DNA from 3 places in the Bacillus sp. ISL-77 genome. Region 1 is predicted to be linked to each of the others. Evidence: riboswitches for the same ligand, from Rfam matches in the RefSeq annotation. Region 1 holds a riboswitch; each other region holds the start of a gene.

Region 1 (10,897 bases):
AGATTTACATGTACAGGTAAAAACAAAAACTGGTGCTACCACGCTTGTTGAGGATATCAATTTTGAACTGAAGCGTGGGGAGGTACTGGGTCTTGTTGGGGAAAGTGGATGCGGTAAAACCGTTACGAGTATGTCCATTCTTCAGCTTCTCAATCGGAAAACTACAACGATTGAAGGCAGTATCGTATTAAAAGGAAGCGAATTGAACGGTTTAGGAGAGAAAGAAATGCGTATGATTCGTGGTAAGGATATAGCCTTTATTATGCAAAATCCGATGAATGCTTTTACGCCTGTTTTTACAATTGGCCACCAATTTATAGAAACCATTCGAACACATACACAATGGAATAAAAAACAAGCAACAGAGCTTGCCATTGAGGCGATGCATCATGTGAACTTACCAGATCCTGTTAAACTATTAAAATACTATCCTTTTCAATTGAGTGGTGGTATGCTTCAACGGGTGATGATTGCTATTGCCGCTTGCTTACATCCTGCGGTAATTATTGCCGATGAACCGACCACCGCACTTGATGTAAATAATCAAAAGAAAGTGCTGTACCACTTAGATAAAATTCGCTCTGAATATGGGTCAGCCATATTATTAATATCCCATGATCTCGGTGTCATTTCTGAAATGGCTGATGAAGTTGCCGTTATGCAAAATGGTCGAATAGTAGAAAAAGCTGGTGTATTCCAACTATTTGATGATCCACAGCATGAGTATACAAAAAAACTTTTAAATGCACGGTCAATAGTACATTTAGATGAACCTGTCATCCATTTGGCTTGACTTAGGCATTTATAAGGGGTGAAAAAATGAGTTTATTACAAGTAAATGAAGTAACCCATAGCTTTGGATCTCCAACGTTTTTCAACTGGAAAGATCGCTCTAAAAAAACACTTTCCGACATTTCTCTCTCTATTGAGGAAGGAACCTGTTTAGGTTTGCTTGGTACGAGCGGAGCTGGTAAAAGTACCTTAGGAAGAGTGATTCTTGGTCTGGAACGGCCGCAATGTGGACAGGTTCTGTTTCGAGGGCATGATATATATACCGCAGATAAGCATAGTCGTCAAAAAATCCGTCGTGATCTTCAAGCTGTATTTCAGGACTCATACTCATCGGTTAACCCTCGAATGACGGCCGAACGAATTATTGCAGAGCCGCTAGAAAACTATGAAAAGCTAACAGTTGCTGAGCAAAAACGAACCGTTATTGAATTATTAGAAAGGGTAGGGCTAAGTGAAGACGACTTAAAAAAATATCCTAATCAATTTAGCGGTGGCCAATTGCAAAGAATCAATATTGCAAGAGCCATCTCACTCAAGCCAAAGCTGATTGTCTTAGACGAATCTGTCAGTAGTCTAGATATGGTGAATCAAACCCTTATTTTAGAATTACTCAAGGAGTTAAAAGCAGACTTCGGGTTATCATATCTCTTTATTACGCATGATATTAAAGCTGCCTATACGATTAGTGATAGATTAGGTGTACTAGAAAAAGGAGAATTGGTCGAGCTTTACGATGCAAAAAAACAGTTTTTTTCTTCAGAACATCCTGTAGTAAATAAGATGAGAGATTCAATGCTGGCCGAGCACCCTCGTTTTCGTTCGGTTAGACCTGTTTAATTTAAACATTATAAACACTTTTCGAATGCCTCGATTTCATTTGCAAAATCGGGGCTATTGTTCTTATTTGTATTGATAGAAGGAGGAAATTCCTAATGAATCATCGTGCGTACCTCACTTTGGCGATTCCCTTAACGATCTCGACCATGACAACGCCCTTGTTAGGTGCTGTAGACACAGCCGTTGTGGGACAGCTTCCTGATGCGGCATATATTGGAGGAGTTGCAGTCGGGACTCTTATTTTTAATACCTTGTATTGGGTATTCGGTTTTTTACGGGTTAGTACATCTGCTTTTGCCGCACAAGCGAATGGGGCAAGCGATCAAGCCCAAGGAATACTTGCTTTATCGCGTCCATTTTTATTAGCTGTTGTGGTTGGGGTGTGTTTTATTCTCTTACAATGGCCGATTGAATATGTAGCTTTGATATTGTTTTCAAACGATTCTGATGTCAGTAAGTTTGCAGCTGAATATTTTCGAATTAGAATTTGGGGAGCACCCTTTACACTACTGAACTATGTTATCCTTGGCTGGTTAATGGGGATGGCAAAGATTAAAGAATCTTTATGTTTACAGGTGTTAATGAATGTTTTGAATATGATATTGGCCATTCTTTTTGTCCATGTCTTTTCTTTTGCTGTAAAAGGGGTTGCTGCTGCCGCTTTGATTGCTGAAGTGACAGCCTTTATATTAGGGATGTTCATTGTGATGAAGGCATCACCGTTTGAATGGAGGTTACCATCCTTTCAAGAACTTATAGATACACAGTCTATGAAAAAGATGTTTAACGTTAATAAGGATTTGTTTATTCGAACGATTTGTTTATTAGTCGTTTTTAATATGTTTACAGCAAAAGGTGCTTCGTTTGGTACAAACTTTTTAGCGGCCAATGCTGTTCTATTTCAAATTCATTACATTATGGCTTATTTCTTTGAGGGGTTTGCTAACGCTACGAGTATTCTTGTCGGCAAAGCGGTAGGAGCAAACGACAAGGATTTATATAAAAAAACACTTACTTTATCAAAACAATGGTCGGTGATTACGGCTTTTGTGATAGCTTGTATATATGGATTATTTCAAAAACAAATTATTGCGCTTTTTACCAATCTACCAAGTGTAATCGAACTTTCAACTACATATGGAACATGGCTTATTCTATACCCGTTTGCCGCGTGTTTTGGCCTTGTCATTTATGGTGCCTTCACAGGTGCAACTGAAATTGCTCCCGTTCGAAACTCTATGATTTACGCAATGATCGCCTATATCCTTATACAAATTACGGCAACACCTATCTGGCATAATCATGGCCTATGGCTGGCTTTCATTCTATACACTTTTGGGCGTTCTGGATTCTTGATCATGTATACTCCTAGATTAAATAAAAGATTATTATCTATAAACAAAGGAATCTGAAAATTACAGCTACTTTTGAATTGAATCATTTGTCATGTAACAAGGAGGAATAAAAAATAGCCAGGCATACAAATGAAATATCTATAGAGGAAGGATCAAGGGGCTCAAACGAATGCTCTATGAATTAACAATGGATAAAGACTTTGTCGCCTTAAAATTCCTGATTGATCGTCCGAATGTCTTCCATGTCGTTGGGGCTACCCATTTAGAAACATGGCATTCAAGATTCTTATGAAACCAAAATTAATCCCCTTAGTGGTATGAAAACCATTGCTAAACTACTAAAAAATTTAGGTGTAGCGGTAGAAACTCCGCTGCTAGAGAACGTTGGAGACAATTCTCCATTAGACTTGTTGGGTGATAAAACTGATATCTAGTGGAACTTCACGAAAAAGCAGGTAATGGCTAGTAATAGCTCAGGTACCTGCTTTTTTTTATGGAAAAAAGATGGAACCTACGAGACGATAACCTATGGAAAACGGACCTTGGAATGCTCCTGTGAATTCGTACATAAGTATATATGGAGAATAATAAGACAGGTGGGTTGTAAATGGACACCAATGACTTCAATAAAGAGCTCCATCATTATTACACAAAAATACGTGAGACGAATCATCCCTATTATTGGTACTGTTTGGCTAAAACGCAGTCAAGAGCTGGATTAACAAATGAAGCACTGCAAACAATTGATCTGGCTTTGTCCTTTCCCAATCCTTATCCTTCAAAGCACAAACTTTTTGAAATACGGGCCGGACTGCAATCAGCTGATTCAAGACAGATAGATACTAATAGTCCAGCCATCGTAACAGTAAAGAGGGGTGATATTGACGGAGACGGGATAAAGGATAATGTTTATCTTACGGCATATAAAACTCCTGATAGTCCATTTTGGAAAGATATCACATTGGTTGTCCAAAATGGGAGAACACATCACTATGATCACATCCATTTTAAAAATAACTCAGGATACAACCCCACACTTTTTCTAGGTGATTTGACAGGAAACAAGGGGGAAGATATTTTAGTGGTTATTGATACCGGAGGAAGCGCCGGCACGGTTTATGCGTATATCTTTTCTTATATGAACGGTCAAATTAGACAAATATTTGATTCAGATGCATTCAATGATTCCTATAAGTACGATGTGACATATGAAAATCAATACAAAGCAAAGGTAATCAGTTATCGTCTCAGAGAAAAGTATATTCTTGACCTTATTTATAAGGGGAAGGAATATTTATCGGAAATCTATAACCCCCAAGGAATATTAAGGGCTCCTATTAATGGGTGGGTGAATCCTTTGTCTGGTTTATACCCGATTGATTTTAACAGGGATAATAGATATGAACTCGAAGCGTATCAAAGGATAGCTGGCAGGTATAATGCGGACAGTCTGGGATATGTACAAACTGTATTGAAATGGAATGGTCAGGAGTTTGGACATGACAGACAGACAGTGGCCACCTTTGGTGGGGAGATGTAACAATTGGACCTTTTAATAAAAGAAATGAACAAATATTTTTTCACCTAACATAAGAGGCCTAATGGAATAATTGTTAATCAAAAATTAGCTAGGGTGTCCTTAAAAATAGGGAACCCTTTTGTAATCAGAAAGGAATAAAAATTTTTAATTTTAAACCATCGTTTTATCGAGCCTTTCAAATCCGATAGCTATGCCGATCCCCTAAAATAATATAAGGGAATTAAAAAAGCACTTGAAATATTCTATTTGTTAGACTAGTATAATTATTATCTCTTAAAATTACATATGAATTTGTTAATTATTAGTTAAGATGCCTTAGGGCTTAATAGGGAATCTGGTGAAAGGCCAGAACTGTCCCCGCAACTGTAAGTGTGGACGAAATAGACAAACCACTGGACCGTTTATTTATTGACGATTCGGGAAGGGTCTAAAGTAGGAAGAAACACAAGTCAGGAGACCTGTCTTAGCTTTTTAAGTTTCGATTTCTTCGGGGGTTGAGAAGATGGAACGTTTGGACAAAAAGGATTATTTATTAACTTTCTTTGTGCTGACGTTTTATCCGTTCAACTAATGTTGAACGGATTTTTTCGTTTTGATGATTCTAAATCATTTTTAATTCTCATAGTTTAGCTTTAGAAGGAACAAGCCTTTTTAACAATTGAATAGATTAGGATAGGTGCACGAATATGTGCTTAATAGGGAAGTACGGTTTAAATCCGTCACGGTACCCGCCACTGTATGGGGAGTTCATTGCAGATGTCACTGAAGGAATTCGGGAAGACGCAATGGAATGATGAACCTAAGTCAGGAGACCTGCCTTTACCTAATAACTTCCATCAACCTACGGGAACATAGGGAGAAGTGCTGAACATACACCGCTATTTTTTTGTGTGTATATATTCTGCACCCCTATGTCATAGGGGTGCTTTTTTTACGTAAAAAACGAAAAGGAGAGTGTGACATGACTACTTGGAATTTACAAGGGACGAAACACCATGTTTTCATTTGCAACGGCAGCAGCTGTATGAGAAAGGGTGGGGAGGAAGCGACACAAGCGATTCGGAATGAAATCACCAATTTAAACTTAGATTCACTCGTACATACAACAAGAACGAGATGCAATGGGAGATGTAAGGACGCTCCCGTTGCTATCGTTTATCCAGACGGGACCTGGTATAAAAACGTGACGCCAGAAGTGGGAGCTACGATTGTAAGGCGTCATCTGGCGGAAGGTCATTGCCTTCAGGAGCATGCGATCTATGAATATTCCGAAGAAGGATTCATACAGCCAGAAGGGTCGGAATGCATCGAAGGAGTACAAAAAGCTGTTAAAGAAAAGATTTAACAGCGGATAGTATCTGGATTCTAGTTTGAAATTTTGGAAGGTGGCGTAATAGTGTGAAAGGCAAATTATTAATTATTGGTTTTGGCCCCGGTGATGAAAAACATATCACCGGACGGGCAAAAGAAGCCATCGAAGAAAGTGATATCATCATCGGCTACAAAACCTACGTTGATTTAATCAAGGGATTAATAGCTGGAAAGCAAATCATCAGCACAGGAATGACAGAAGAAGTGAGCCGGGCCCAGGAGGCAGTGAAACAGGCCGAACTCGGTTACACGGTAGCCGTCATTTCAAGCGGTGATGCCGGTGTATATGGAATGGCAGGACTGGTTTACGAAGTGCTAATCGAAAAAGGCTGGAAAAAAGACTCAGGGGTAGAAGTGGAGGTGGTCCCTGGCATTTCTGCCATCAACTCCTGTGCTTCTTTATTAGGCGCGCCGGTCATGCATGATGCCTGTACGATCAGCTTAAGTGACCATTTGACACCTTGGAGCTTGATCGAGAAACGAATCGAAGCGGCCGCTCAAGCTGATTTTGTGATTGCCTTATATAATCCAAAAAGCGGGAGAAGAACACGACAGATCATGGAAGCACAAAAAATTCTACTAAAATATCGCTCGCCAGAAACCCCTGTAGGATTGGTAAAGAGTGCTTACCGTGATAGTCAAAAGATCGTCTTAACCAATTTACAAGAGATGCTAGATCATGAAATTGGAATGTTAACCACCGTTTTAATTGGCAACTCTTCAACATTTTACTACGACGGCTTGATCATCACTCCGCGCGGTTATCAGCGGAAGTATACATTAAATCAGGCAATACAGCCGTTGAAACCGCATCAACGTTTGCAAAAGGAAGCCGAACCATGGGCACTGGAGCAAACAGAAGAAGTAACACCGGTGCACAAAAAACTAGTCACCCCAACCTCAGTGAAAGAGTCGCCAAGAGAGCTGGCTGAGGAAGCCTTGCAAATGATCCTTGGTGAGAACGATGGCCTATCCCAAGGTTTAATGGTGAAGCAAGACTTTCAATCTATTTTTGAGGTAGCGGTCAGCCCTGGTGTCGCCAATAAAAAATTTACCGCGACTCAGATGGTCATTCTTTCCGAAATTGTCGGAGAAGAAGGTGTCATGGAATACACACAAGACCATTTTATGAAGTTGCAAATTTTAACCTCTAAGCCTGATGAGATTGTTGAAAAACTAGCGGCGGCCAACTTTTTGATTGCTCCTGTTGGTGACGTATTAACCGTAAAAGCCTGTGATTTTTGTGACGGAGAAAAGAAGGATTCCATCCCTTATGCCGATGAGCTGCAGGAAAGACTTGGCGGCATTGAACTCCCCAAAGAATTGAAACTTGGTGTGAATGGCTGCGGTATGGCCTGTTATGGAGCCGTAAAAGAGGATATTGGCATTGTCTACCGTAAGGGAGCGTTTGATTTATTTTTAGGGGCAAAGGTAGCCGGAAGAACGGCACATCCCGGCCAAATCGTAGCGGAAGGAATCGCACCGGACCAAATTGTCGGGGTCATAGAGGGGATTGTTCAAGAGTACAAACAAAAGGCCTATCCAAATGAACGTTTCTATAAATTTTTTAAACGGGTCAAAGAGGTTCAAGGTTTTGTGTACCAGGATATCACACCAAACCTTATAATCGAAGCGGCTGTTTGCGGGGAGTAATGGGAAGAAGTCTAGGTCAATTGGCAGGTAGGCATTTACAAACAAAGGGGAGGAAATATTTTGAAAGCAATTTTATTTGTGGGGCATGGGAGCAGAGATCAAGAGGGAAATCAGCAGGTTCGCGAGTTCATCGGTGAGATGAGAAAGACTTGGGACGATTCTTTCCTGGTTGAGACGTGCTTTTTAGAATTTGAACGACCAACCGTTAATCAAGGAATCGATCTGTGTGTGGAGAAAGGAGCCGACCATATTGTCGTGATTCCAATCATGCTCTTACAAGCAGGACACTCCAAAATTCATATTCCAGCAGCTATTGATGAGGCAAAGAATAAATATCCACTTGTTCAATTTACTTATGGCCGGCCAATAGGTGTTCATGAGGAAACATTTGAAATTCTAAAAACGAGATTAATGGAAATTGGCGAGAATTTAGAATCCATCGAAGACGATACCGCTGTCCTTTTGTTAGGACGGGGCGGAAGCGATCCCGATGCGAATAGTGATTTATATAAAATTGCTAGATTACTATGGGAAAAAACAAACTATAAAATCGTCGAACCTGCTTTTATGGGGGTGACCAATCCCCTTGTGAACGAAGGGATTGAGCGCTGTATTAAGCTTGGAGCAAAAAAAGTGGTAATCCTGCCTTACTTTCTATTCACCGGCATCCTGATTAAACGGTTAGAAGATATGATGGTTCCTATTCAAAATCAATATTCCGCGGTTGAATTTCTGCTGGCTGACTATTTTGGTTATCATCCAAAATTACAGACGATTTTAATCGATCGGGTGGAAGAAGCCCTCCGTGATGAGGTGAAGATGAACTGCGATACCTGCCAATACCGTCTCAATGTAATGGAACATATCGATCATCACCACCACCATGATCATGATCACGATCATCATCACGGCCATGACCATCATGACCATGACCATGACCACGACCATCACCATGATCACGAACATGCAGAGCAAAAAGGCAGGAGATAGAGGATGATTTTCGTATTAGCCGGTACAAGTGATGCACGAGCCCTTGCTTTAGAAATAAAAAAGGAGGGCTTCGATCTCCTGGCCTCCGTTGTCACAGAAAATGCAGCGGTTGAATTAAGGGAGTCAGGGATACCTGTTCAAGTAGGAAGATTAACGGATGAAGACATGGTGGGGTTGATTGACACAAAAGGGATTCTAACGGTTGTCGATGCCAGTCATCCGTTTGCGGAAGAAGCTTCGAAAAACGCTATCAAGGCGGCCCAAACGGCGGGAATCCCCTATATCCGGTATGAACGGGAGTCACAAACTTTCCAATATGACAACATGACAGTCGTCGAAAGCTACGAGGAAGCAGCGGAGCTTGCATTAACCAAAAAAGGCGTGGTGATGCTGACGACTGGCAGCAAGACGCTTCAAATTTTCACAGAAAAACTATTAGGAAACCCGGACATCCGCTTGATCGCCAGGATGCTGCCTCGTGTGGATAATATGGAAAAATGTGAGCAGCTAGGGCTGCTGCAGAAAAATATTGTTGCGATCCAGGGACCATTTTCAAAAGAGTTCGACAAAGCCCTATATAAGCAATATGGCGTGACCTTAATGGTGACGAAAGAGAGCGGGAAAGTCGGATCGGTCGATGAAAAGGTGGAAGCGGCCAAGGAACTGGGGATTGAGGTCATCCTTATTGGCCGCCCGAAACTGAATTATGTCACCGTCTATGCTAATTTTATTGATGTCATCGCAGAATTAGATAAAAGGATTGGTTCCACACCAACCGTCACAACAGAACAATCATTTTAAATACAGGAGTGAGAGAAATGGATTTTCGTACCGAATTTAAACCGTTAACCGTCCAACCGGAACAGATCGAAGGAAGAAGTTTTGAAATGATTAATGAAGAAATTGGGGAGCACCCGTTTACCGAGGAGCAATATCCGATTGTCCAGCGCATCATCCATGCATCCGCTGATTTTGAACTCGGGAAAAGCGTCCTCTTTCATCCAGACGCTATTCAGTCCGGCATTCGCGCGATTCGGAGCGGGAAAATGGTAGTTGCCGATGTTCAAATGATTCAAAGCGGGGCTAATAAAGCGCGAATTCAAAAATTCGGCGGAGAAATCAAGGTCTATATTTCTGACCCGGATGTGGTACAAGAAGCCAAACGGTTAAATACCACACGGGCAATTATTTCGATGCGAAAAGCGATCAAAGAAGCGGACGGCGGCATTTTTGCCATCGGGAACGCCCCAACCGCCTTACTCGAACTCATCCGCCTGATTAAAGAAGGAGAAGCGAAACCAGGTCTTGTCATTGGTCTGCCAGTTGGGTTTGTTTCCGCCGCTGAGTCAAAAGAAGAATTAGCCAAGCTCGATATCCCATTCATCACCAATATTGGCAGGAAAGGCGGCAGTACCGTGACCGTTGCCGCATTAAATGCCATTTCCATTATGGCTGAACGGGGATAACCCATGCAGGAAGTACCAAAAGGAAAGCTGCGGGAAGGATATACGACAGGGGCCTGTGCAACGGCGACGACAAAAGCGGCGCTAACGGCATTAATAACCGGTGAGCCGCAAACAGAATCAACGATTTACTTGCCCGTCAAGCGGTTTGCAACCTTTCAGATAGAAAGCTATGAGGTAACGGAACAAACGGCCACCGCCAGTACGATTAAAGACGCGGGGGATGACCCAGATGCCACCCACGGGGCCTTGATTGTTTCCACCGTGTCATGGCTCGATGAACCAGGCATCGTGCTGGATGGGGGAATTGGGGTTGGCCGGGTCACAAAGGACGGCTTGCCCGTTCCTGTCGGTGAGGCCGCGATTAACCCCGTTCCCCGCAGGATGATCCGTGAGACGGCCGAAGGTGTCTTAAAAGAATTTGGGATTACAAGAGGCATAAAGATCGTCATTTCCGTACCAGCCGGTGAAGAAATTGCCAAAAAAACACTCAATGGTCGCTTAGGAATCATTGGCGGGATTTCTATCCTCGGAACCCGCGGGATTGTCGTTCCTTTTTCCACAGCCGCTTATAAGGCCAGCATCATCCAGGCTATTAGCGTTGCCCGGGCCAGTGGCTGCGAGCACGTTGTCATTACAACAGGCGGGCGAAGCGAGAAAAATGCCATGAAGCAATTCCCCGAGCTGTCTGAGGAAGCTTTTATCGAAATGGGTGACTTTGTCGGGTTTACCCTTAAACAATGCAAGAAGCAAGGGGTAAAAAGAGTGTCGATGGTCGGCATGATGGGGAAATTCTCAAAGGTGGCAATGGGGATCATGATGGTCCACTCGAAAAGCGCCCCGGTAGATTTTAATTTTTTAGCGGAGGTGGCAAGCCGTACCGGTGCGGATGCCGC
Region 2 (10,897 bases), on a different contig from region 1:
AACAGTTCCTGTGGACGTATCGAATGCATACATTTTGGATGTCATTTGCACTGGATTCCGTATATTTGCATACAGTCTATTTCCGCCAGCAGCAAAAACTCCTTCGATTAGCTCTTGGAATTTAAGGGGATAACTCCATTTCTTTTGACCCGTTGTTATATCTACTGTACCAATCGCATCCAGACCCTCGGTGGTTCTGGTGTAATAAAATAATGTATTTCGGTCAAGTATTAGACGATTCGCAAAGCTATCAACGGTCCAAAGTGTCAGTGGAGAGGTTCCGTTATCCTGAATGGCATAAATATTAGTCATGGTTGAAGCGTATACCACTCCGTCTCTTGCTATCAAATCAAGAAATCCATTCTCGTCTTCTGTTGAAAAATTCCATCTCTCTTTATAGGTGTCCAAGTCGGTTGCAGAGAGTATTTTTTTCGAAATTCGTTCAGCAGAGTACAGCTGATTCTGATTTACACTAAACAGTTTAGATGCATTATTAAATGGATCTTTCTTTAATGATAATAACGTCAAATCTACTGGCATTGTAGCAGTTGAATAATTGGTATTTCCCTGGTCAGCTAAGTGCATTTCCCAGTTTTGATCATTAGCCCTTAAGCCACGATTCGTTACCAGCGCCGTTAATTCTGTTATCCTCTGCCTTAATTGTTGGTTTTCAACCTTTAATAGATGATAATCACTTGTGACTCTAAAAACCTTTTGTTTTTCATCCCAAGTAACCTTTGCTCCTACCCTGCTTAACTCTGATATCGGCACATACGTATTGTAAGGGTTATTTCTATAGTAATGATTGAAATACATCATATTTGAACATCACACCTCCATTTTCGTGCACTAATCATTTTATGCACATATACCTACGTGGTGATGTTCAGTTAATTAAACAAACCAAAGAGCCTTTCCAAAAATGGAAAAGGCCCTTAATTTAATTGTTAAGCTTAGATTTAAACAGTTTGTTGTTGCTGCTGGCGTAGTTTCCGAGCGGCTGACACCATATTTTTTAGCGATGCAATGGTTTCTTCTTCATGACGTGTTTTTAAACCACAATCTGGATTCACCCAGAACTGTTCTTTTGAAATAATTTCTAAACTATCGTTTAAAATCGCATTGATTTCTTCTAGACTTGGTACACGTGGACTATGAATATCATACACTCCTAAACCAATACCAAGTTCATATGGATTTTTTTTAAGAGATTGAATCAACTCCCCATGACTTCTAGACGTTTCGATTGAAATCACATCTGCGTCAAGGGCACGAATCGGCTCAATAAAGTCATTAAACTCGCAATAGCACATATGTGTATGGATTTGTGTTTCATTCTTCACACTAGAAGTTGCTAACTTAAAGGCATTTACCCCCCATGCTAAATAATCAGCCCATTTTTCTTTGCGTAATGGCAATCCTTCACGTAATGCCGGTTCATCCACTTGAATAATGGCAATGCCTGCATCTTCTAAAGCTTGAATCTCTTCTCTTAGTGCTAAGGCTAGTTGGTTGGCTACTTGTTCACGTGAAATATCATCGCGGACAAAAGACCAATTTAAGATTGTGATAGGACCTGTTAACATCCCTTTCACATACTTAGACGTTAATTGCTGTGCCGCTTCTACTTCCTTCACGGTCATTGGGGCTGTCCACTCGACGTCACCATAAATAATTGGTGGTTTGACACAACGTGAACCATAGGATACAACCCATGCTTTTTCTGTAAAGGCAAAACCTTCTAGCTTTTCTCCAAAGTACTCAACCATATCCGTCCGCTCAAATTCACCATGCACTAAAACATCCAGTCCTATTTCTTCTTGAATTTGAATCCAACGGGCTGTTTCACTTTTTAGAAACGCTGCATACTCAGCGTCTGTAATTTCCTTTTTACGCCATGCTGTACGTGTCCGTTTTACTTGATCTGACTGAGGGAAGCTGCCAATGGTTGTGGTTGGGTAATCCGGTAAATGTAATGCCTCTTTCTGCAAAGGCTGGCGTTCGTTAAACGTCAATGGACGGGTAAAATGCTCTGGCTTTACTTGTGATACCAGCTCTTTCACACGTGCATTTTTCCTCGCCTTATGCTGCTCTAATGCTTCAGTCGCTATCATACTTTGTGATACGCTCTTATTTCCAGTCCAGTTCTCGTCACGAAAATAGGATGTGATATGTGCTAACTCAACAATTTTCTCATCGGCAAATGACAAAGCATTTGTTAATGTCGCATCTAGACGCGTTTCAGCCTTCGTCGTCACAGGTACATGCTGTAAACTACATGAAGACTGAATCCAAGCTTCTTTTACCCCGCTTAATGATAAAATAGCTTTTGTATTCATTGCTTTTTCAGCCAAATTCGCCCGCCAAATATCACGTCCATTTACGATACCAATTCCTAATACTTTGTCTTGTGGGAACCCGTGTTTTCGAAGTGAAGCCATATTCTCTTCGGCACCATGTATGAAATCAAGACCAATCCCTGCAACAGGTAATTGAGACAGCTCTTCATACGCTGATAGTCCTTCAAAATAGGTTTGCAACATGATTTGTGCAGCCGGTACTTCTTCTGCTAACTGTTTGTAAATTTCTTGCACTAGTTTTACATCATCTGCTGTTAGGGAAAGGGTTAGTGCTGGTTCTTCCACTTGAATCCACTGTGCCCCAGCCTCTACAAGTTGCTGGAATACTTGAGCATATAACGGTAAGAGTTTTAAAATAAACAATGCTTTGGTTTTGGCATCGTATCCTTTCGTTAATTTAACAAAAGTAAAAGGACCGATTATTGTAGGCTTTGTAATAAGACCTAATTCCTCTTTGGCCTCTTCAAAATAATCTAAAATGTAGTTTTTGGTTAATTGTAATGACTTGCCTTCATACTCAGGTACAATGTAGTGATAGTTTGTGTTAAACCACTTTGTCATCTCACAAGCCACAACATGGCTTGCCCCACGGGCCATTTCATAATAAATGGTTAGATCGACTTCACTACCTGTCCACTTATAACGATTTGGGATCAATCCGAACATTGCCGCATGGTCAAGCATACGGTCATAAATGGTAAAATCCCCAACTGTTAGTAACTCTAAGCCTAATGATTGCTGGCGCTTCAAATTATTCAAGCGATTCGTTTTCATCTCGAAAATAAATTGCTCCTCTGATATCGCACCCTTCCAAAAAGATTCTACACAACGTTTCCACTCCCGATTATCACCAATGTACGGGTAACCAATAGCAGTACTTACTAAATTCATTTTACATTCCTCCTGTTTTAAATTTACATATTCCCAAATAGAACAAAAGGCGCTGGAGCTGGATTCAGAGAACTAGTTCACGTTATCCAAAATAAATGATTTGATAATCTCCTATACAACAAAAAAGCCATCTCCACAAAATGGAAATGGCTTTACAATCAAGTTAAAGGTATGCTTATAAAAATATGCATAAACATCGCTGCTCATAACTCGTTTGTCGTACAAATGACTGTCACCACCTATTTCCACGTAGGTATCTGGTGTGTACTAGAATTTGGCAGGTCTCCTGGCTTATCATCATTGCTCCTCACACCTTCCCATCATTTGACAGTGGTATTTGTGATTCACTCCGATTTACAGTTGCGGGACAGCGACGGAATTACACCGTTCTTCCCTTTTAAGCCAAGCCTTAGCTTGGCACCAATTCTTACACGATATGTAATTTTCACTAACTATAGCATATTAATAATATGAAGTACATAATTTTCTGAAAAGTATTCAGCATGATTATATGGTCATATCAAGATGTTGCTGGGTTATACATCCTTTTATTTCTTTTGGTCACTTTGTTTGCTGGGTACTTACCACAAAAAAGCATCAGGGTTTCGAAAAAAGTCCCACCGAATCATGGCAATGATCTTTACGGTTATATTTCTAGTCCATATGCTTATTCCTGTTTGATATTTAAAATCCACATTAATGTATAAAAAATCTGTCAATCCCCGAAGTTTGTATAATTTTGTTAATTATATAAAAGGGCTAGATGCCATTGGCTGGTTTCTCCCAGACAGCATCTAACCCACTATTCATCTTAGTCCCTTTATCCAGTGTGATTTAAAGGTTTTTTAATACAATCTTCGCGACCGCTTCCACATGCGTGGTCATCGGAAACATATCGACCGGCTGCACTTCCACCGTTTTGTATCCTCCGTCCTCCAATATCCGTAAATCTCTTGCTAGGGTGGCTGGATTACACGATACATAAACGACCTTTTTCGGTTTCATCTCAATAATGGTCTGCAGCAAGGCCTCGTCACAGCCTTTGCGCGGCGGGTCAACAACCAAAACATCGGCGACATTACCTTCCTTATACCACTTTGGTATAACAACCTCCGCTTCCCCTGCAGCAAACTCTGTATTCGTCATCTCATTTAACGCTGCATTCCGCTTAGCATCCTCTATTGCCTCTGGAACAACTTCTACGCCGAATACTTTCCTTGCTTTTTGTGCTAAAAATAGAGAAATCGTTCCGATTCCACAGTAAGCATCAATGACGCTTTCTTCACCGCTAAGGTCCGCATATTCAAGCGCCTTATCATATAACACCTTTGTTTGAACAGGGTTTACTTGGTAAAAGGACAGTGCAGAAATGGCAAATTTCACATCCCCGATATAGTCATAGATGACTTCATTCCCCCACCAAACTGTCGTTTTTTCCCCCATGATGACGTTTGTGCGCTTCGAATTGACATTATGGACGATTGACTTTACCTTCGGGAGCCGCGCAACAATTTGCTCAACCAGCTGATTTTTCTGAGGAAGATCCGCCGTCCTCGTGATAATTACTACCATGAGCTCTCCCGTCTGCTGACCATAACGAGCCATAATGTGTCTGAGTACACCTTTATGAGATTCCTCGTGATACGCACGAATCCCTAGCTCGCTGCATATTTCCTTTACCGTCTGAACCGCTTCATTAATTTCAGGCAATTGAATGACACTCTCATTCGTATCAACAATTTCATGGCTCCTCGGTCTATAGAAGCCAGCAATCAATTTGCCGTCCTTCTCTCCAACAGGTACCTGGGCTTTGTTGCGGTAATGCAAGGGATGGTCCATCCCCAGAATCGGATGAACAACAACATCCTCCAGTTTACCGATCCGTGTGAGCACCTGACGGACCTGGTTTTCTTTATATTTCAGCTGACCTTCATAGCTGATGTGCTCGAGCTGGCAGCCGCCAAATTTATGGATATCACCGCTCTCAATATCGACTCGGAACGGGCTTTTTTCATAAAGCTCGACCAATCGCCCAAAGCCGTACCCTTTGCCTGTCTTAATCACCTTCACTTTTGCCTTTTCGCCCGGCAGTCCGTTCGAGACAAATAACGGGTACCCATCAACCTTGGCCACACCCGCTCCGTCATGGGTTAAATCTTCAAAAACTACATCTATGTAATCATTTTTATTAACCGGTACTATTCTGCTCATACGTTTCTTCCTTTGCTCGTTTTGACTGCTAAGATTGTAACACAAAGCATGACTGATTGCGAAACCTGTTAATGGACAAAAGCCTTTTTTTCAATAAGACTACGAAAATTGTCAGAATATTTTTGTTTTCAAATATAATAAAAGTGTATATGATTAAAACAATCTCATTTTTGGGAAGGAGAGGATATTGATGAAGATGCTAAAAAACCTTTCCATTCCGTTACTCCTTGCCTTCCTTACTTTCACCTTTATCCATTTTTCCTACTCACTTCCTCACTCCCACGCTAATATCAAAGCCATCATCAACGTAGATGATGGAGCGGTGAAAGACCAATGGAACGATGAAAAAAAGCTGCCCGTTGTTATACAAACTCACTTTATCCTTACGATCATCCTTTCAGCAGCACTAACTCCACTGATTTATTTGTTCATAAGTTTTCACAAAAGCTTTATTTTTCTCATTCCCATCTTTCATCAATCAAACTATGTGATCCATCCTCCCGAATCATAAGCTAACACCATAATAAGGGAGGAAATTAAAATGTGGATCCGCTTTGTAATCATTGGCTTCTTTTCACTATCAGCCGCAAGTATGCTTACCTACCAGGGTATCGAAATTTTCCATGCCTTTGTCGATTTCTTTAAACAAAAATAAACGAAGGGCAGACTCAAAAGGGAAATAAAACCTCTTAAGTCTGCCCTTTTTTTATTAAAAGAACGCCTGATCGTTACCTTTTCATTGCCTCTACCTTGTCTTTAACCTCTTCAATATTTCTCATCTTGTTATCCCAGCATTTTTGACTCAAGTCAACTGGATAACCTTCTGGATTCGTAATCCGCTGATACTCGCCCCAAAGTGCATCGAGGTTTTGCTTCAAATAATCACGGGATTCTTCCAAGCAAGGCATTTCATAAACAAGCTCGCCTTTAGAAAAGATTTCTTCATGTAATTCTTTTGCTGTAAAGTTGGTAACCACCTTATTCAAATACGTGTGGGTTGGATGGAACATCCGCAGCCGTTTTTCAGGCAGCTTTTCGTCTGCTAACGCAATATAATCACCTTCAGCATGATGGTTTGTATTATTGATGATGCGATAAATTCTCTTCAATCCTGGGGTTGTAACTTTTTCCGGATTGGATGAGATCTTGATCGTATCTTCCATTTTTCCGGTTTCATCCTCAATAGACACAATTTTATAAACAGCACCCAGTGCAGCTTGGTCGTAAGCTGTAATCAGCTTTGTGCCAACTCCCCAGCTATCAATTTTGGCACCCTGAGATTTCAAGCTCATAATCGTATATTCATCTAAATCACTTGAGGCAACAATCTTAGCATCAGTGAATCCAGCCTCATCGAGCATTTTGCGTGCTTCCTTTGATAGGTAAGCAAGGTCGCCGCTATCAAGACGAATTCCGATAAAATTAATTTTATCGCCTAATTCTTTTGCCACTTTAATCGCATTTGGAACACCGAGGCGGAGTGTATCATATGTATCAACCAAAAAGACACAATCCTTGTGTGTTTCGGCATATTTAATGAAAGCCGTATACTCGTCTTTATAAGCTTGGACCATCGAATGGGCATGTGTTCCAGATACAGGAATGCCAAACAGCTTACCAGCTCTTACATTGCTTGTTGATTCAAAACCGGCAAGATAGGCTGCTCTTGTTCCCCAAATTGCAGCATCCATTTCCTGGGCCCGTCTACTCCCAAATTCCATCGCCACTTCATCGCCCACGACTTGCTTGATGCGAGATGCCTTCGTAGCAATTAATGTTTGATAGTTCACAATGTTAAGCAGCGCTGTTTCAATTAATTGGGCTTCACAAAGTGGAGCCTCCACACGTAAGATCGGTTCATTGCCAAAAACAAGCTCGCCTTCTTTCATCGCACAGATTGTTCCGGTGAAACGGATTTCTCTAAGATATTGGATAAAATCTTCCTTGTAACCTACTTCATTTTGCAAATACTCGAGGTCTTCTCCACTAAAGCGGAAGCCTTGAATAAACTGGATTACTTTCTCCAATCCAGCGAATACTGCATAGCCGTTCCCGAACGGAAGCTTGCGGAAAAATAGTTCGAAGACCGCACGTTTATTATGTATCCCATCTCTCCAATACGTTTCTACCATATTGATCTGATATAGATCGGTATGCAGAGTTAAACTATCATCGTGATAAAAGTGTTTCATAATCAGACCTCCGAAATACTATTTCAGCTTTTCCTCATTATAACCAATATTACCCTCGAAAGTCTATTTAACTATCGCTCCTAGGGATTGTTCAAAATGTCCGAGGGCCCATTCATGACCCGCCTGATTAAAAGAAGCCACGGCATCCTTATATACCACAATCTTAAATCCTTTATTGTAAGCATCTACTGCTGTATGAAGAACACATATATCGGTGCAGACGCCGACCAAATGAACTTCTGTAATTCCGCGCTCTCGTAATTTGGTTTCAAGGTCTGTTCCCGCGAAAGCAGAGTATCTTGTTTTATCCATAAAGGTAACATTCTCACGTTGTTCATTCATTTCAAACACTTCCTTCAGCGCACCAAACAAGTCTCTTCCTGACGTCCCGCGAAGGTTATGCGGCGGAAACAATTTCGTTTCTGGATGGTATTCGTCACCCTGATCATGGACATCAATGGCAAATACAACGTAATCATCCTTCGTAATAAACTCATTTGTCAGTTCAACCATCCTTCCTTCGATTTTTTGTCCTGGCTCACCGCATGTTAACGCCCCATCAACCGCCACAAAATCATAGGTATAATCGATATTTATTAACGCCTTCATTTCACAACGCCCCTTCTCATTTCATTACAGACATTATTCTAGAACTATTACACAATTCCCTTTATCACCTGTAAAAAAAGCCCGCTCCGATTGGAACGAACTTTTCACTTAGCTATATCTTTTCCCCGATTCCCAATCAGTCGGGCGATCATTCGGGCGAATATCGTCAAGAGGAACAAACACCTCTAAATGACGGTACAAGTTTTCAAACTCGGCTGGAAGCAAGCCGCCAAACTCCCCATCCAAATTCAACTGGACTTTATCTACTGCCTGGACTTTAATCCGGTTGGCCTGAGTGTAGATGACATTTGGATCATTTACATGCTCACCGCGAAGAGCCAACGTAGCAATCCGGATAAATTCAGCAAGATTCGTCTTTTTCAATATTAATAATGAAAAGAGTCCATCGTTAATAGAAGAATCCGGTGCCAGCTTTTCAAAGCCACCAATCGAGTTTGTCAGCCCGACAAGAAAGAGCATCGCTTCACCCTCAAACAGTTTCCCATCATACTCAATCGAAACTTCGGAAGGTTTAATAGAAGGCAGCATTTCCATCCCTTTTAAGTAGTAGGCTAGTTGGCCGAGCATCGTTTTCAATTTGCTTGGTACTTCATATGTAAGCTCGGTTATTCTTCCGCCGCCCGCAATATTAATAAAATATCGATCATTGATACGTCCAATATCGACGGGAATCAATTCACCCTTAGTGATAATGTCTACAGCTGGTCCAATATCTCTGGGGATGTGGAGGGCTCGGGCAAAGTCATTCGTGGTTCCTGCTGGAATGATCCCTAATTTAGGACGGTAATCTTGTTCCGCAAGTCCGTTGACCACTTCATGAATCGTACCATCTCCACCCGCTGCAATGACGATATCATACTGACGCTCTACAGCTAAGCGTGCTGCTTCGGTCGCATCGCCTGCACCAGTGGTTGCGTGGCATGAAGCTTCATACCCAGCAATCTCAAGCTTTTGAAGAATTTCTGGAAGATTCCGCTTTAGAATTTCACGTCCTGAGGTAGGATTGTAAATCAGTCTTGCTCTTTTCATCGTTTTCATCATCCTATTTTTGAAATCAACAATCGGCATTCGTTATCTGCTTAATTCAATATTCTACCAATTATTATCCTAGCTTACAAACTTATAACCAAGCCTATAAACTATTTTTTCTTCAAACATCCAACTCCTATCATAACGTTTTTTTATTTTTTTGCAAAAAACTAGACAAGTGGATTTAGCCATGTATGCCTAATCACTTCTCTATATATTTATTTATTCGTAGTAAGACTAACATCATAGGCATTGGCAATATTGATATGGTATTTTCCTTCACCAAATTGATAAACTGCATTTTTCCTGCCATTGTCGATGCCATTTAAATCCTTTTCCGTTGACACCTTCCAGTCGCCATCTTTCCCTCTTACCTCTTGGGCACCTACTGCTGCAACCTTCAAATTGCTAGCCGCGGCCACATCGACAACGACCGATCCGACACTTTCAATACTCCAGTCGTTCACAAGCGAGCGTGGCTTTAAGGTTAACGCATTATCACTGCCAATCACCTCAAGCTTCACATGATTCGGAACCAAAAGTGTCGCCGCTACTTCCCCAGCTGCATTAAACGGACTCATTTCGTTTGGCAGTGACTTCATGTTTAAATAGAGCGTATCACCCTTTTGGTTTGCTATAATCACATCATCCGCACTTTGGAGTAACTTCTCCTTTTTGGCTGTTTGCACCCGGTATGTACCGAACAATGATACCTCCTTTTCCTCCGTTGACTCCACCGTCATCTGATGGCCCACCGTCCTGACCACCACCCGTTTGATGCTGTCATCCATTTGGTAGGAAAAAGCAGGCAGTTCAAACGAGCGCTCTTCCCTCGCCATCACTTCTTCCACCTTCCCCATAATCCCCGTTGTGCTTAAAATCGCAAACGCAATTCCCGCAGTTCCAATTAATCCTACAAAGAAAATACTAAGAAAATCATATTTCAAGACCGGCTTTTCCTGCCGTGACAAAAACAAATAAAGGAGAATTTCAATTCCGAGAACAACCAATAAAAGCGGCCACCAAGCCGTCATAACTTGTACAAGGTCTAACCCCAAAAACTTTGAAAAAAAGAGGAAGAGGCCAAGGAAAACGAGTGAGGCCCCCATCGAAAACGTCCCAACACGCCAAGTTCTCATGCTTCTTCTCCTCCCTTTCTTTTTCTAAAAAGGAACCCAATCCCGAATCCGATTATAGCTGCCCCTGCAATTGTTTTTCCCCACTTACTCATGCTTCTCAGCCCCCTGCTTTTGTTTGCTTCCAGATAGAAGTTTAATTCCCCCGCCAATCAACAGCAGACAAACAAGCCCCGTTTGAAAATAACCTTGAACCCAATACATCACATCGATATCAATTAACCTGCTTAACATCGGTGAAAAAGCTGGAAGCAGGACGTTCATCACTAGATAGTAGAGTCCCATCAGAACAAGTCCAATGCCGACCCATTTCTGATGATTAAGGAAATAAGCAATAATCGGAACATCCTCCACCGTTTCTTCCCCGTACTTTGAAACCTTTTGCATGGCATCGAAAAAGCTGTAAAACCAAATGATTGGGATTAAGAACAAGAAGATTCCAAGCCGT
Region 3 (10,897 bases), on a different contig from region 1:
ACAGTCCTTCGAAAATGCGGTCTACTATGAGATTGAAGCGGAGCAGGAATTATTAAAATATGTCATCTTAAGAGGCTCTATCACGGTAGATGGGACAAGTTTGACTGTTTTTGCGGTAACAGAAAATAGTTTTACACTATCGATCATCCCCCATACATTATCGGAAACGATTTTGGGACTAAAAGGGTCAGGGGATATCGTTAATCTAGAATGCGATATGATTGGTAAATACGTTGGACATTTTATCAAAAACCTTTCAAGTGATACAGCGCAAAAGCGTAAGACAGGGATAACGGCACAATTTTTAGCAGACAATGGCTTTAATTAAATGATGGTTGGAAAAGTCTAGTTTTAATTGGTTTGTAATTTTGAAAGGAGAGATGTGGCGTGTTTAATACGATTGACGAAGCTCTTGCTGATTTAAAAGAAGGAAAGGTTGTTATTGCCTGCGATGATGAGAACAGGGAAAATGAAGGGGACTTTATTTCTCTTGCTGAAAAAGCAACGCCTGAGGTTATAAATCTTATGGCCACTCACGGAAGAGGTCTAATCTGTGTTCCCATTGACGAGGCATTAGCTCAAAAGCTCGACTTACATCCAATGGTTTCCAAGAACACGGATCCAAATCGAACAGCTTTTACCGTAAGCATTGACCATAAATTTTCTACCACTGGCATTTCTGCATTTGAACGTTCAGCAACGGTGTTGAGTATGGTTGACCCGGAATCAAAAGCATCTGATTTTTTAAGACCAGGGCATATGTTTCCGCTAATTGCTAAAAAAGGCGGAGTCTTGAGCAGAACGGGGCATACAGAAGCAGCTGTAGACCTTGCAATTTTATGCGGTGCCAAGCCTGCTGGTGTCATTTGTGAAATCATGAATGACGATGGCACGATGGCACGTGTCCCCCAACTGCGTAAAATTGCTGATAAGCTAAACATTAAAATGATAACGATTAAAGATTTAGTAGAATACCGAAACAACAAGGAAAACTTAGTTAAGCGGGAAGTTTAAAACAAATTTAGGAGGCATACTCATGGGTAATATTTTTGAAGGAAATTTAGTTGGCTCAGGATTAAAAGTTGGAATCGTGGTTGGACGTTTTAATGAATTCATTACAAGTAAATTATTAGGCGGTGCACAGGATGCACTTAAAAGACATGGCGTCAGTGAGACAGACGTAGATATTGCCTGGGTACCAGGTGCATTTGAGATTTCATTAATTGCCCAAAAAATGGCTAATAGCAAAAAATATGATGCAGTTATCACGCTCGGCACAGTCATTCGCGGCTCTACTCCACATTTTGACTTTGTTTGTAATGAAGTGGCAAAAGGGGTTTCCGCAATTAATTTAAGTAGTGGCATTCCGGTCATTTTTGGAGTGTTAACCACGGATTCTATTGAACAAGCGATTGAGCGTGCCGGAACAAAAGCAGGTAATAAAGGTTGGGACGCAGCATCGGCAGCTATTGAAATGGCAAATTTATGCAGAACGATTGAACTATAAAATTATTGCAAAAAACATATACAAATCATTCCACCTTTTCTATAATGAATTTAACAAAAAATATTTTTAAAAATTAGGTGCTAAATCTTTACGAAAGATTTTCAGCTTAAAAGGGAAGTTTGGTATAAGCCAACGCGGTCCCGCCACTGTAAATGAGAGCAACCTATATGGTGCCACTGTCGAATTCGATGGGAAGGCATAGGAAGCGATGATCATGAGCCAGGAAACCTGCCTAATTCTTGTGCGCCAATAAACCTACGAGGATAGGAAGGTGTTGAAGGCTAGACTCCTTTTACTTTTCACTAGTAATTGAATCTAATCATACCAACATCTCCATTAACAGTGTGGAGATGTTTTTTTGTTGTTATCCAAGCAATTGTGTTTAGCACAAGAGGAATTATTTTTTGTTACATAAGGTAATTACACAGAAAGCAGGGAGAAAAATGAAAAAATTGTATTCATTGCTGTTAGTAGTATTATTGACAGTAGGAGTTTTAGCAGGATGTGCTGAAAAGAAAGACGAAGTTAACGAAGAAAATAAAACTAGTGTAGAAAAGAAAACAGCGGAAATAACCTATCCAGTTACACTTACTGATGCTGCCAAAACTAAAGTTATCATCGAAAAGAAACCTGAAAAGATCGTTTCACTAATTCCAAGTAATACAGAAATTGCATTTGCATTAGGACTTGACAAAGAAGTGGTGGGAGTGTCTGATTTCGATAATTATCCGGAAGCAGCGACGAAAAAAGAAAAAATCGGCGGACAGGAAATAAACTTAGAAAAAATCATTTCCTTAAAACCAGATTTAGTGCTAGCACATGCATCGTCCGCTCATAATTCTGAAGCAGGGCTTCAGCAGCTTAAAGATGCTGGAATTACCGTTTTGGTTGTTAATGATGCGCAAAATTTTGACCAAGTTTATGATTCCATTGATATGATTGGGAAAGCTACCGGTGAAACAGCGAAAGCCGATGAGATGATTAAAGGGATGAAGGATAAATTGGCCGAAATTAAAGCAAAGGCTGGGGAAATAAAAGAAAAGAAAAAGGTATTAGTTGAAGTTTCACCCGCTCCAGAAATTTATACACCTGGCAAGAATACCTTTATGGATCAAATGCTAAATATAATTAATGCGGAAAACATCGCAAATGATCAAGAAGGCTGGATTAAAATTGATCAAGAGGCGATGATTAAACGCAATCCAGATGTAATCCTGACTACCTATGGATACTATGTCAAAAATCCGGCGGAACAAGTTTTAACTAGAAAGGGCTGGGAAACGGTCAACGCTGTAAAAAATAAGCATGTAGTCGATGTGGATTCTGATCGCGTGACTCGCTCAGGCCCTCGGATCGTTGAAGGAGTAGAAGATCTTGCAAAGGCTGTCTATCCTGAGATTTTTAAATAATAAATATTTAGCCTATATAATAGCTGGAATGTTCCTTGTTCTAGCTTTTTTATTAGGGATTTCAATTGGAACAGTTTCGGTTCCAATCTTAACAATTATTAAGATTATCAGTGCTAAATTATTTGGGGTTATTTCATTGGAGACAATTGACCCTATGTATTCAAGTATTGTCCTTAACATTCGCTTACCTAGAGTGATTTTATCTGGTCTTGTCGGGGCTTCTCTTGCTATTGCAGGGGCAGTCTTCCAAGGTCTGCTAAGAAATCCGTTAGCAGATCCTTATACATTGGGTGTATCCTCCGGGGCGTCAGTTGGAGCGGTGTTGACACTGTTTTTCCATCTATCTATTCCTTTTATTGGTTCCTTCACATTACCATTGCTAAGTATTTTATTTTCCTTTTTAACCATCTTTTTAGTCCTTACTTTCGCCAGTAAAATAGAGCGTTCGATGAGAGTGGAAACGATTATTTTAACAGGGATAATTTTTAGCTCCTTCTTAGGGGCAATTATTTCGCTGATGATTGCGCTTACTGGAGATGAGTTGAGGCAAATTATTGGCTGGCTATTAGGAAGTGTATCGATGAGAGGCTGGGAGTACATAAAGATCATTTTGCCATTTTTTATCATTGGCTCAGGCCTGCTGATTTTTAATGCAAAGGAACTAAACGCCATGTCGTTTGGTGAAGAGCGGGCACAGCATTTAGGGGTCAATGTTCAAAAAAGAAAGCTAATTATTTTAACAGCTGGCTCTATTTTAACAGGAGCGGCAGTTGCGGTGTCAGGTACCATTGGTTTTGTCGGGCTAGTGATTCCACATTTATCAAGATTATTATGGGGTCCCGATCACCGGCACCTCCTTCCGTTATCAATCATAACAGGAAGCGGTTTTTTAATCTTAGCTGACCTAATTTCAAGAACAATCATATCTCCTACAGAATTACCCATTGGTGTCATCACGGCTTTAATTGGTGCACCGGTATTTGCAATAATCCTGCTCCAAAGAAAAAGAACGGAAAGAAGTGGTTAAAGGATGCTTAGTGTTCAACAGATTTCCGGTGGATACTCGAGTGAAGCGGTTCTGAAAGACATTTCTTTTGATGTGGAAAAGGGAGAATTATTCGGGATATTGGGGCCGAATGGAAGTGGAAAGACAACCCTTTTAAAAATGCTTAGTGGAATTTTACCAATCCAAAAGGGTGAGATTTTTATCAATCGGAAACGGCTGCAGGAATACAAAGCAAAACAGCTGGCCCAAATTATTGCCGTTCTTTCACAACATTCATCACAATCTTTCTCATACACCGTAAAAGAGACCGTCTCGCTTGGCCGTTATGCACATCAAAAGGGGTTGTTTCAAACCTGGAGTAAAGCCGATGAAGAGGTTGTCCAACGAGTAATGAAGCAAATTGGTGTTTCCAGATTCCAAAATAAAAATATTCAGGAATTATCAGGCGGTGAAAAACAAAGAGTATTTCTCGCCCAAGCTTTGGCCCAAGAGCCTGAAATACTATTGTTAGATGAACCCACTAACCATTTGGATTTGTCGTATCAAAAGGAATTGTTAGATTTCTTAAAACAATGGACGTCAGAAAATGGATTAACAGTCATCTCCATTTTTCACGATTTAAACCTTGCCGGGCTTTATTGTGATCGATTGCTCCTTCTCGAAAATGGCAGGATAAATATTGATCATATTCCTAATGAGGTGCTGCGGGAAGATCGAATAAGAGATGTGTATCATACAGACATTCAAAAACATCCCCATCCTAAAGTCGCTGCACCGCAGATGGTTTTACTGCCAAAAGTGAATCACGAAGTTGTCGATTTTGACCTAGATGAGTCGATGCTGAATATTTCAGAAGAATTTATCGAGTTAACATCCCCCATGCCATTAAGGACAATGTCATCTGGGGTGATTGGTTCGGGAACGGGATGGCACCAAACATTTGTGAACCGCCATGTTCACAAGGATTACAGCTGTAGTGACTATCGTATAGAAATGACCTCATTTTTAAAATCAAACGGGTTTGAACCGTCGGAAACTGTTGGCATGATGACCGCAGTTGTCCTCGAAGATGTAGTTTACAAGCGGTTTGAACATAATAGCTTCTCGGTATTTGCTGTTGTGACAGCTGGGGTGGGAAATGCAATTGATGCTTCGAAAAGTGAGCTGCATTCATTTGATATGATACCTGGTACGATTAATACATGGATTTTTGTGAACGGTGAGTTGACAGAGGAAGCTTTCATACAATGCATCATGACCGCAACTGAAGCGAAGGTTAAGGCATTGAATGATCTAAAGGTAATCGATGAAGTCACCGGAACGATCGCCACCGGTACATCGACAGATAGTATCTTAATTGCTGCTACTCAAACAGGTGAAGTATTAGAATTTGCGGGAACGATTACCCCGTTAGGCAAGCTTATTAGCAAGGCAGTTTATCAGTGCACGATCGAAGCGATTCAAAAATCCAGCAAGAGAAAATGCAAATGATCGTTCATCATTTAATCTCAATCACAGTTGCCTATATTATTGACCTGTTTATTGGGGATCCACCCGATTGGCCCCACCCTGTAAGATGGATTGGAACGATGATAACATTTCTTGAAAAACGTTGGAATAATGGTAAGTCTAAGCGGTGGAAAGGGGTGGCCATGCTCCTTTTTATCTTACTCTTAGTTTTTTTCGTCGTTTTGTTATTAGTTTTAATAGGATATTGGATTCATCCTTTTGTTGGAATTTTAGTGGAAGGTATGATTATTTCTACAACCATTGCTCAAAAAAGCTTGAAGGTGGCTTCTCTAGAAGTCTATCGTCCATTAATAGAAGGGGACCTTCCTGAAGCTAGGAAAAAACTATCCTATATTGTTGGCCGTGATACAGATTCCTTGGATGAGAGTGAAATCGCTCGCGGCACGATTGAGACTGTGGCCGAAAATACTAGTGATGGGGTGACGGCCCCCTTGTTTTGGGCACTGATTGGCGGAGCCCCGCTGGCGATGGTTTATCGCGCAACCAATACATGTGATTCGATGGTGGGCCACATGAACGCTAGATATAAAGAGTTTGGCTGGGCGTCTGCAAAATGGGATGATGTGATGAGCTGGGTTCCAAGTCGATTAACTGGGATCATCATGCTGATAGGAAAACGTCCCGTAAGGATGCCTTATAGAAAAGCTTGGACGATTTTATTCCGTGATGCGAAAAAGCATCCGAGCCCAAACAGCGGCTGGGGTGAAGCGGCTGTCGCAGCTATTTTAGGGATACAGCTTGGCGGAATCAATTATTATAAAGGATTGATATCGAACCGGGCAAAAATGGGTGAACCCATTCAGTCCATCCAAACGGAACATATCATCAAGGCCAATCAAATTCTTAGCAAAACGGTCTTTTTATTTTTATTATTTTTATGGATAGGGGGAATGGTCCTTGAATTGGCCGTCACATGGCTCGAATCCTCAATATTTATATGAGGCAATGGGCCTTGCACTCCCGTTGCAGTATATTGATTTTAGCGCAAATATCAATCCACTTGGCCCGCCATCTACTTTGAAAGAAAAATGGCCGGATTTTTTTCAAGAAATTAATGTTTATCCAGATCCTTATGCAACACAGCTGAAGGAAAGGATTGCAAAATCGCAGCAGACCCCGATCGATACAATCCTAATTGGAAATGGAGGAGCAGAGCTTATTACGCTGCTTGCCCGTATGCTTGCCGGCAAAAAAGTAGTTATTGTGGAACCAACATTTTCGGAATATGAACAAGCATGTCGGGCAAACAAATGTGAAATTGTCTACCATCAACTAGTGGAGCCCAATTTTGAATTGAATTCGGTCAATTTACACTCGAATTTGATGGATGCAGATGCTTTGTTTTTGTGTAATCCAAACAATCCAACAGGTATTTACTATCCGGCCTCTACGATTATTTCGATCATAGAGGAATGTGAAAAGCGGGATTGCCTTGTCATCTTGGATGAAGCATTTTTTGATTTTTTAATAGAATATGAATCATTGGTTCCATACATAAACAAGTTTTCAAATTTAATTATTATTCGCTCACTGACAAAGATGTTTGCGATTCCAGGAATACGCTTGGGATATTTAATCGCTCAGCCAGCGATTGTTTCGGGCCTTAGCCAGTTGCAATCACATTGGAGTACTAATACCATTGCGTTATTAGCAGGGGAACTTTGTCTGCAAAATGAATTTTTTATTAAAGAGACACAGGCATATATTAGTCATGAGCGGAAAAGGCTGTTTGCCTTTTTTACACAGGAAGAATTTGTGGTTTCGTCTTCCAACGTGAATTTCTATTTATTGAAGGATCCGCATTTGAGAGATCAGTTTGCGTTGTTTGAGTTCCTTCTACATCAAGGCATCATTCCAAGGCATACCTTTAACTTTCCTGGTTTAGAGGGAAGATGGCTTCGGTTTGCCATAAAAAGTAATCAAGAAAATAATCAACTAATGGAAGTGTTGGCGAAATGGCGTCATCATCATTAATCTTCATAACAGGCGGAGTAAGAAGTGGGAAGAGCGGCTTTGCTGAGAGGAAAGCAGTAGAGATCGCTCGTAAGACAGGCTGCCAACTTAACTATCTGGCAACCGGCTTTCCTTCTGACTCAGAAATGAAGGCACGAATTGAAAAACACCAACGCGATCGAGATTCAGCGAATTACCGGTGGAAAACGTATGAACAGTCAGTTCAAATTGGGAAAATTGCTGTTGACTTTCATGATAAGGATATTGTTTTGTTGGATTGTGTCACAACTCTATTAAATAATGAATTGTTTTCTTCTGAGCAAGTATGGGATGAACGTTTTTTAGAAAAGGTCAAAGAAAATGTGATCACAGGGATTACTTCGATAAAAAATCATGCTCGGACAATAATTGTCGTCAGTAATGAAGTATTAAACGAGCCGTTACTTGGAAATGATCTGGTGTTTACCTATGGCCGCTTGCTGGGCCAAATCCATCAATATTTAGTCAAGGAAGCGGAGTTAGTGTTTTTAGTAGAGGCAGGGATTCCTATCGTAATGAAGGGAGTAACGCAATGAAAGGAATCATGATTCAGGGTACGGCTTCAGATGTGGGCAAAAGTCTAATCGTAACGGCGATGTGCCGAATACTTGCCAATGAGGGAGTAAAGGTCGCCCCATTTAAATCGCAAAACATGTCCAATAACTCGTACGTGACACAAGACGGTAAAGAAATTGGCAGAGCACAAGGGATTCAGGCGGAAGCAGCTAGAGTGGAGCCAACCGTTTGGATGAACCCTATTCTATTAAAGCCAAGGTCAGATCGGCATGCAGAAATTGTTTATCTAGGAAAAGCGATCGAAACCCTTTCGGGACGAGGATATCGGGATCATTTTTATGAAAAAGGAGTAGAGGTAATTAAGAAATCTCTACACCAGCTTGCCGATGAATATGATGTAGTGGTGATGGAGGGAGCAGGCAGCCCGGTTGAAATAAATTTAAAGGACCGCGAGTTGGTCAATATGAAGGTAGCCGAATTGGCGGAGGTACCAGTTGTGCTGGTAGCCGATATTGACCGCGGTGGAGTATTTGCTAGCATTGTTGGTACTCTTGATCTTTTGGAGCCTAATGAAAGACAGCGTGTTGTCGGTGTGATTATCAATAAATTCCGCGGTGATATTACCTTATTTGAAGATGGAGTTCAGTGGCTGGAAAAGAAAACAGGCATTCCTGTATTGGGTGTATTGCCGTTTGTGGAAAATCATATGATTGATGGTGAGGACTCATTATCGATTCGCAGCCAATTTTCTAATCGGAATGAAGGGACAATTGATATTGCTGTCATCCACCTGCCGTTTATTTCAAATTACAGTGATCTTGAACCATTTTTATTTGAAAAAGGTGTTTCGCTCCGTTTGGTCAATCATGCGAGTGAGTTTGGACAGCCAGACGCAGTTATCCTTCCTGGTACAAAAAGTACGATTAGCGACTTGAACAATTTAAGAGATAAACAGTTAGATATCTTAGTCCGAAACTACGTAGCAAATGGCGGTTATATTGTTGGGATTTGTGGAGGGTATCAAATCCTTGGTGAAGAAATGATTGATGAAGTTGGTTCCGACACTGGGATACCGAACTACAAGGTGAAGGGGTTAGGAGTGATTCCTGCTGCTACTACTTTTTATAAAGAAAAGGAAACAAATCGAGTCACTGCCCAGTATCACAAAGGGATAGAATTACCAATTCACCAGCCAATCGTAGGGTATGAAATCCATTTAGGAAAGACGATATTTTCTAAAGAGGTCTGTCCGTTTTTAACATTAGCAAACGGGGAAGAAGAAGGCTATTACGCAAATAACGGTCAAATCATTGGAACGTACCTTCACCATCTATTTCAAAATGATGAGTGGAGAAATCACTGGTTAAACATGATTCGGACAAGGAAAGGACTCCCTGCTGAAGAAATCCATTCAATTAGCGAGTTTAAAGACAAAAGATTTGATTCTATCGCTGACGAAATGAAAAGTCATCTAAAATGGGATCTGATTAAAAAGATTATCAATCAATGGGGTTCAAAAACATGAAGTTCTTGAAAGGTTTCTTGATTAATATTCAATTCTTTACAGCAATCCCTATCACACTCGAGTTACCAATGGATAAAGACCATCTTAAAAAGGCAGTTCAAGCCTTCCCGCTCGTTGGATTAATACAAGGGATCATTTATTCAGCGGTATTTTATCTGTGTCTTGAGTTTACTCCGTTTTCCCATCTTGCTTGTGCATTCTTGCTTTGGCTGGTAACGATTCTCCTGACCGGAGGAATTCATCTGGATGGCTGGATGGATGTAAGTGACGCTTATTTTTCCTATCAAGATCAAGGGAAAAGGCTGGAAATTATGAAGGATCCAAGAACGGGCGCTTTTGGTGTTCTCTCCATTCTTGTTTTATTAAGCTGTCGGTTTCTATTTATGTATGAGAGTTTAGCGAAGGTCGAAAACGTACTATTTATTATGATTGCAGTCATTCCTTTTTTAAGTAAAACTGTCATGGGTGTTCTGTTGTTAACGGTAAAGTCAGCCAAGGATGAGGGGCTGGGCACGTTATTCCAGAATGCGGCGAAACCGCAGGCCCTTTGGCCGTATCCAATTTATTTAGTTGGTGTTCTAATTCTGGTTAGTTTATTTATAAAAGAAATCTTCTTAATAGGTTTATTGATTTTAGCTGCAGCCTGCTGTTTATTCCTTTTTCGTCGGAAAGCTGTGAATTGGTTTGGCGGTATAACGGGGGATGTCTTAGGTGCAGCTGTTGAAGGGACTGAGTTAATCCTGTGGATGACCGTGTGGTTATTGCATTATTTCGTCATGGTGTAACAGAAGAAAATAGACGAAAAGCCTATCTAGGGTGGAACGATTCGCCGTTATGTCCGGAATCAATAAGTAAATCGGTGACAAAAAGCTATCAGCGCTATTTTTCAAGTGATTTGCAAAGGTGTACTGATACAGCGGAAATATTATTTCCAAACTCTAGTCTATACCTATTAAAAGAATTACGAGAAATGAATTTCGGTCAATGGGAAGGGAATACGTACGAAGACTTGAAAGAAAATAGACTCTATCGGCAATGGCTGGCAGATCCTGTTACGCATTGTCCGCCCGACGGTGAATCATTTGATAAGTTCACCGAGAGAGTTGATGCTGGCTGGGCTAGGATGATTGGAGAGATTCTCGATTCAAGTTTGCAGAACGCAGCAGTAATTACTCATGGGGGAGTCATCAGATTTCTTTTATCAAAATTTGCCCCACACCAAAAAGAATTTTGGGAGTGGCAGGTTAATCATGATCAGGGGTTCGAACTCATATTTGAAAAAGAATCTTTAAGGAGGGGGACGCGGTGCACTTTATTATTGGAGGTGCCTTTAACGGCAAACGGGCTTGGGTAAAGAATACCTACACTGTTTACGAGAATAAACAGTGGGTCTCAGCTTATGATAACCATTT

What was found. Region 1 has a riboswitch for cobalamin ahead of J7E77_RS00970 ((2Fe-2S) ferredoxin domain-containing protein). Riboswitches for the same ligand answer to the same signal wherever they lie in the genome.
Region 2: it holds a riboswitch for cobalamin, as region 1 does, so the genes downstream of both, metE (5-methyltetrahydropteroyltriglutamate--homocysteine S-methyltransferase) here and J7E77_RS00970 ((2Fe-2S) ferredoxin domain-containing protein) in region 1, are expected to answer to the same signal.
Region 3: it holds a riboswitch for cobalamin, as region 1 does, so the genes downstream of both, J7E77_RS21505 (ABC transporter substrate-binding protein) here and J7E77_RS00970 ((2Fe-2S) ferredoxin domain-containing protein) in region 1, are expected to answer to the same signal.

The regions. Positions count from the first base shown of each region.
Region 1 is NZ_JAGGQY010000002.1:178,496-189,392, reverse strand. It holds gene nikD (nickel import ATP-binding protein NikD) at 1-793, shown strand, start outside; gene nikE (nickel import ATP-binding protein NikE) at 820-1,629, shown strand; gene J7E77_RS00980 (MATE family efflux transporter) at 1,725-3,041, shown strand; gene J7E77_RS31030 (hypothetical protein) at 3,154-3,276, shown strand; gene J7E77_RS00975 (VCBS repeat-containing protein) at 3,592-4,524, shown strand; cobalamin riboswitch at 4,816-5,004, shown strand; cobalamin riboswitch at 5,182-5,359, shown strand; gene J7E77_RS00970 ((2Fe-2S) ferredoxin domain-containing protein) at 5,486-5,869, shown strand; gene cobJ (precorrin-3B C(17)-methyltransferase) at 5,923-7,548, shown strand; gene J7E77_RS00960 (sirohydrochlorin chelatase) at 7,609-8,538, shown strand; gene cobK (precorrin-6A reductase) at 8,542-9,339, shown strand; gene J7E77_RS00950 (precorrin-8X methylmutase) at 9,357-10,004, shown strand; gene J7E77_RS00945 (cobalt-precorrin-5B (C(1))-methyltransferase) at 10,008-10,897, shown strand, end outside.
Region 2 is NZ_JAGGQY010000027.1:120,348-131,244, forward strand. It holds gene J7E77_RS11070 (outer membrane protein assembly factor BamB family protein) at 1-819, opposite strand, end outside; gene metE (5-methyltetrahydropteroyltriglutamate--homocysteine S-methyltransferase) at 960-3,251, opposite strand; cobalamin riboswitch at 3,511-3,691, opposite strand; gene rlmD (23S rRNA (uracil(1939)-C(5))-methyltransferase RlmD) at 4,086-5,462, opposite strand; gene J7E77_RS11085 (hypothetical protein) at 5,653-5,973, shown strand; gene J7E77_RS11090 (nicotinate phosphoribosyltransferase) at 6,191-7,654, opposite strand; gene J7E77_RS11095 (cysteine hydrolase family protein) at 7,718-8,263, opposite strand; gene J7E77_RS11100 (diacylglycerol kinase) at 8,372-9,313, opposite strand; gene J7E77_RS11105 (hypothetical protein) at 9,532-10,452, opposite strand; gene J7E77_RS11110 (hypothetical protein) at 10,537-10,897, opposite strand, start outside.
Region 3 is NZ_JAGGQY010000051.1:184,651-195,547, reverse strand. It holds gene ribE (riboflavin synthase) at 1-328, shown strand, start outside; partial or broken gene ribB (3,4-dihydroxy-2-butanone-4-phosphate synthase) at 388-1,011, shown strand; gene ribH (6,7-dimethyl-8-ribityllumazine synthase) at 1,037-1,507, shown strand; cobalamin riboswitch at 1,566-1,757, shown strand; gene J7E77_RS21505 (ABC transporter substrate-binding protein) at 1,951-2,916, shown strand; gene J7E77_RS21500 (FecCD family ABC transporter permease) at 2,882-3,943, shown strand; gene J7E77_RS21495 (heme ABC transporter ATP-binding protein) at 3,947-5,413, shown strand; gene cbiB (adenosylcobinamide-phosphate synthase CbiB) at 5,410-6,393, shown strand; gene cobD (threonine-phosphate decarboxylase CobD) at 6,350-7,426, shown strand; gene J7E77_RS21480 (bifunctional adenosylcobinamide kinase/adenosylcobinamide-phosphate guanylyltransferase) at 7,408-7,980, shown strand; gene J7E77_RS21475 (cobyric acid synthase) at 7,977-9,485, shown strand; gene cobS (adenosylcobinamide-GDP ribazoletransferase) at 9,482-10,270, shown strand; gene J7E77_RS21465 (histidine phosphatase family protein) at 10,240-10,839, shown strand; gene J7E77_RS21460 (bifunctional adenosylcobinamide kinase/adenosylcobinamide-phosphate guanylyltransferase) at 10,791-10,897, shown strand, end outside.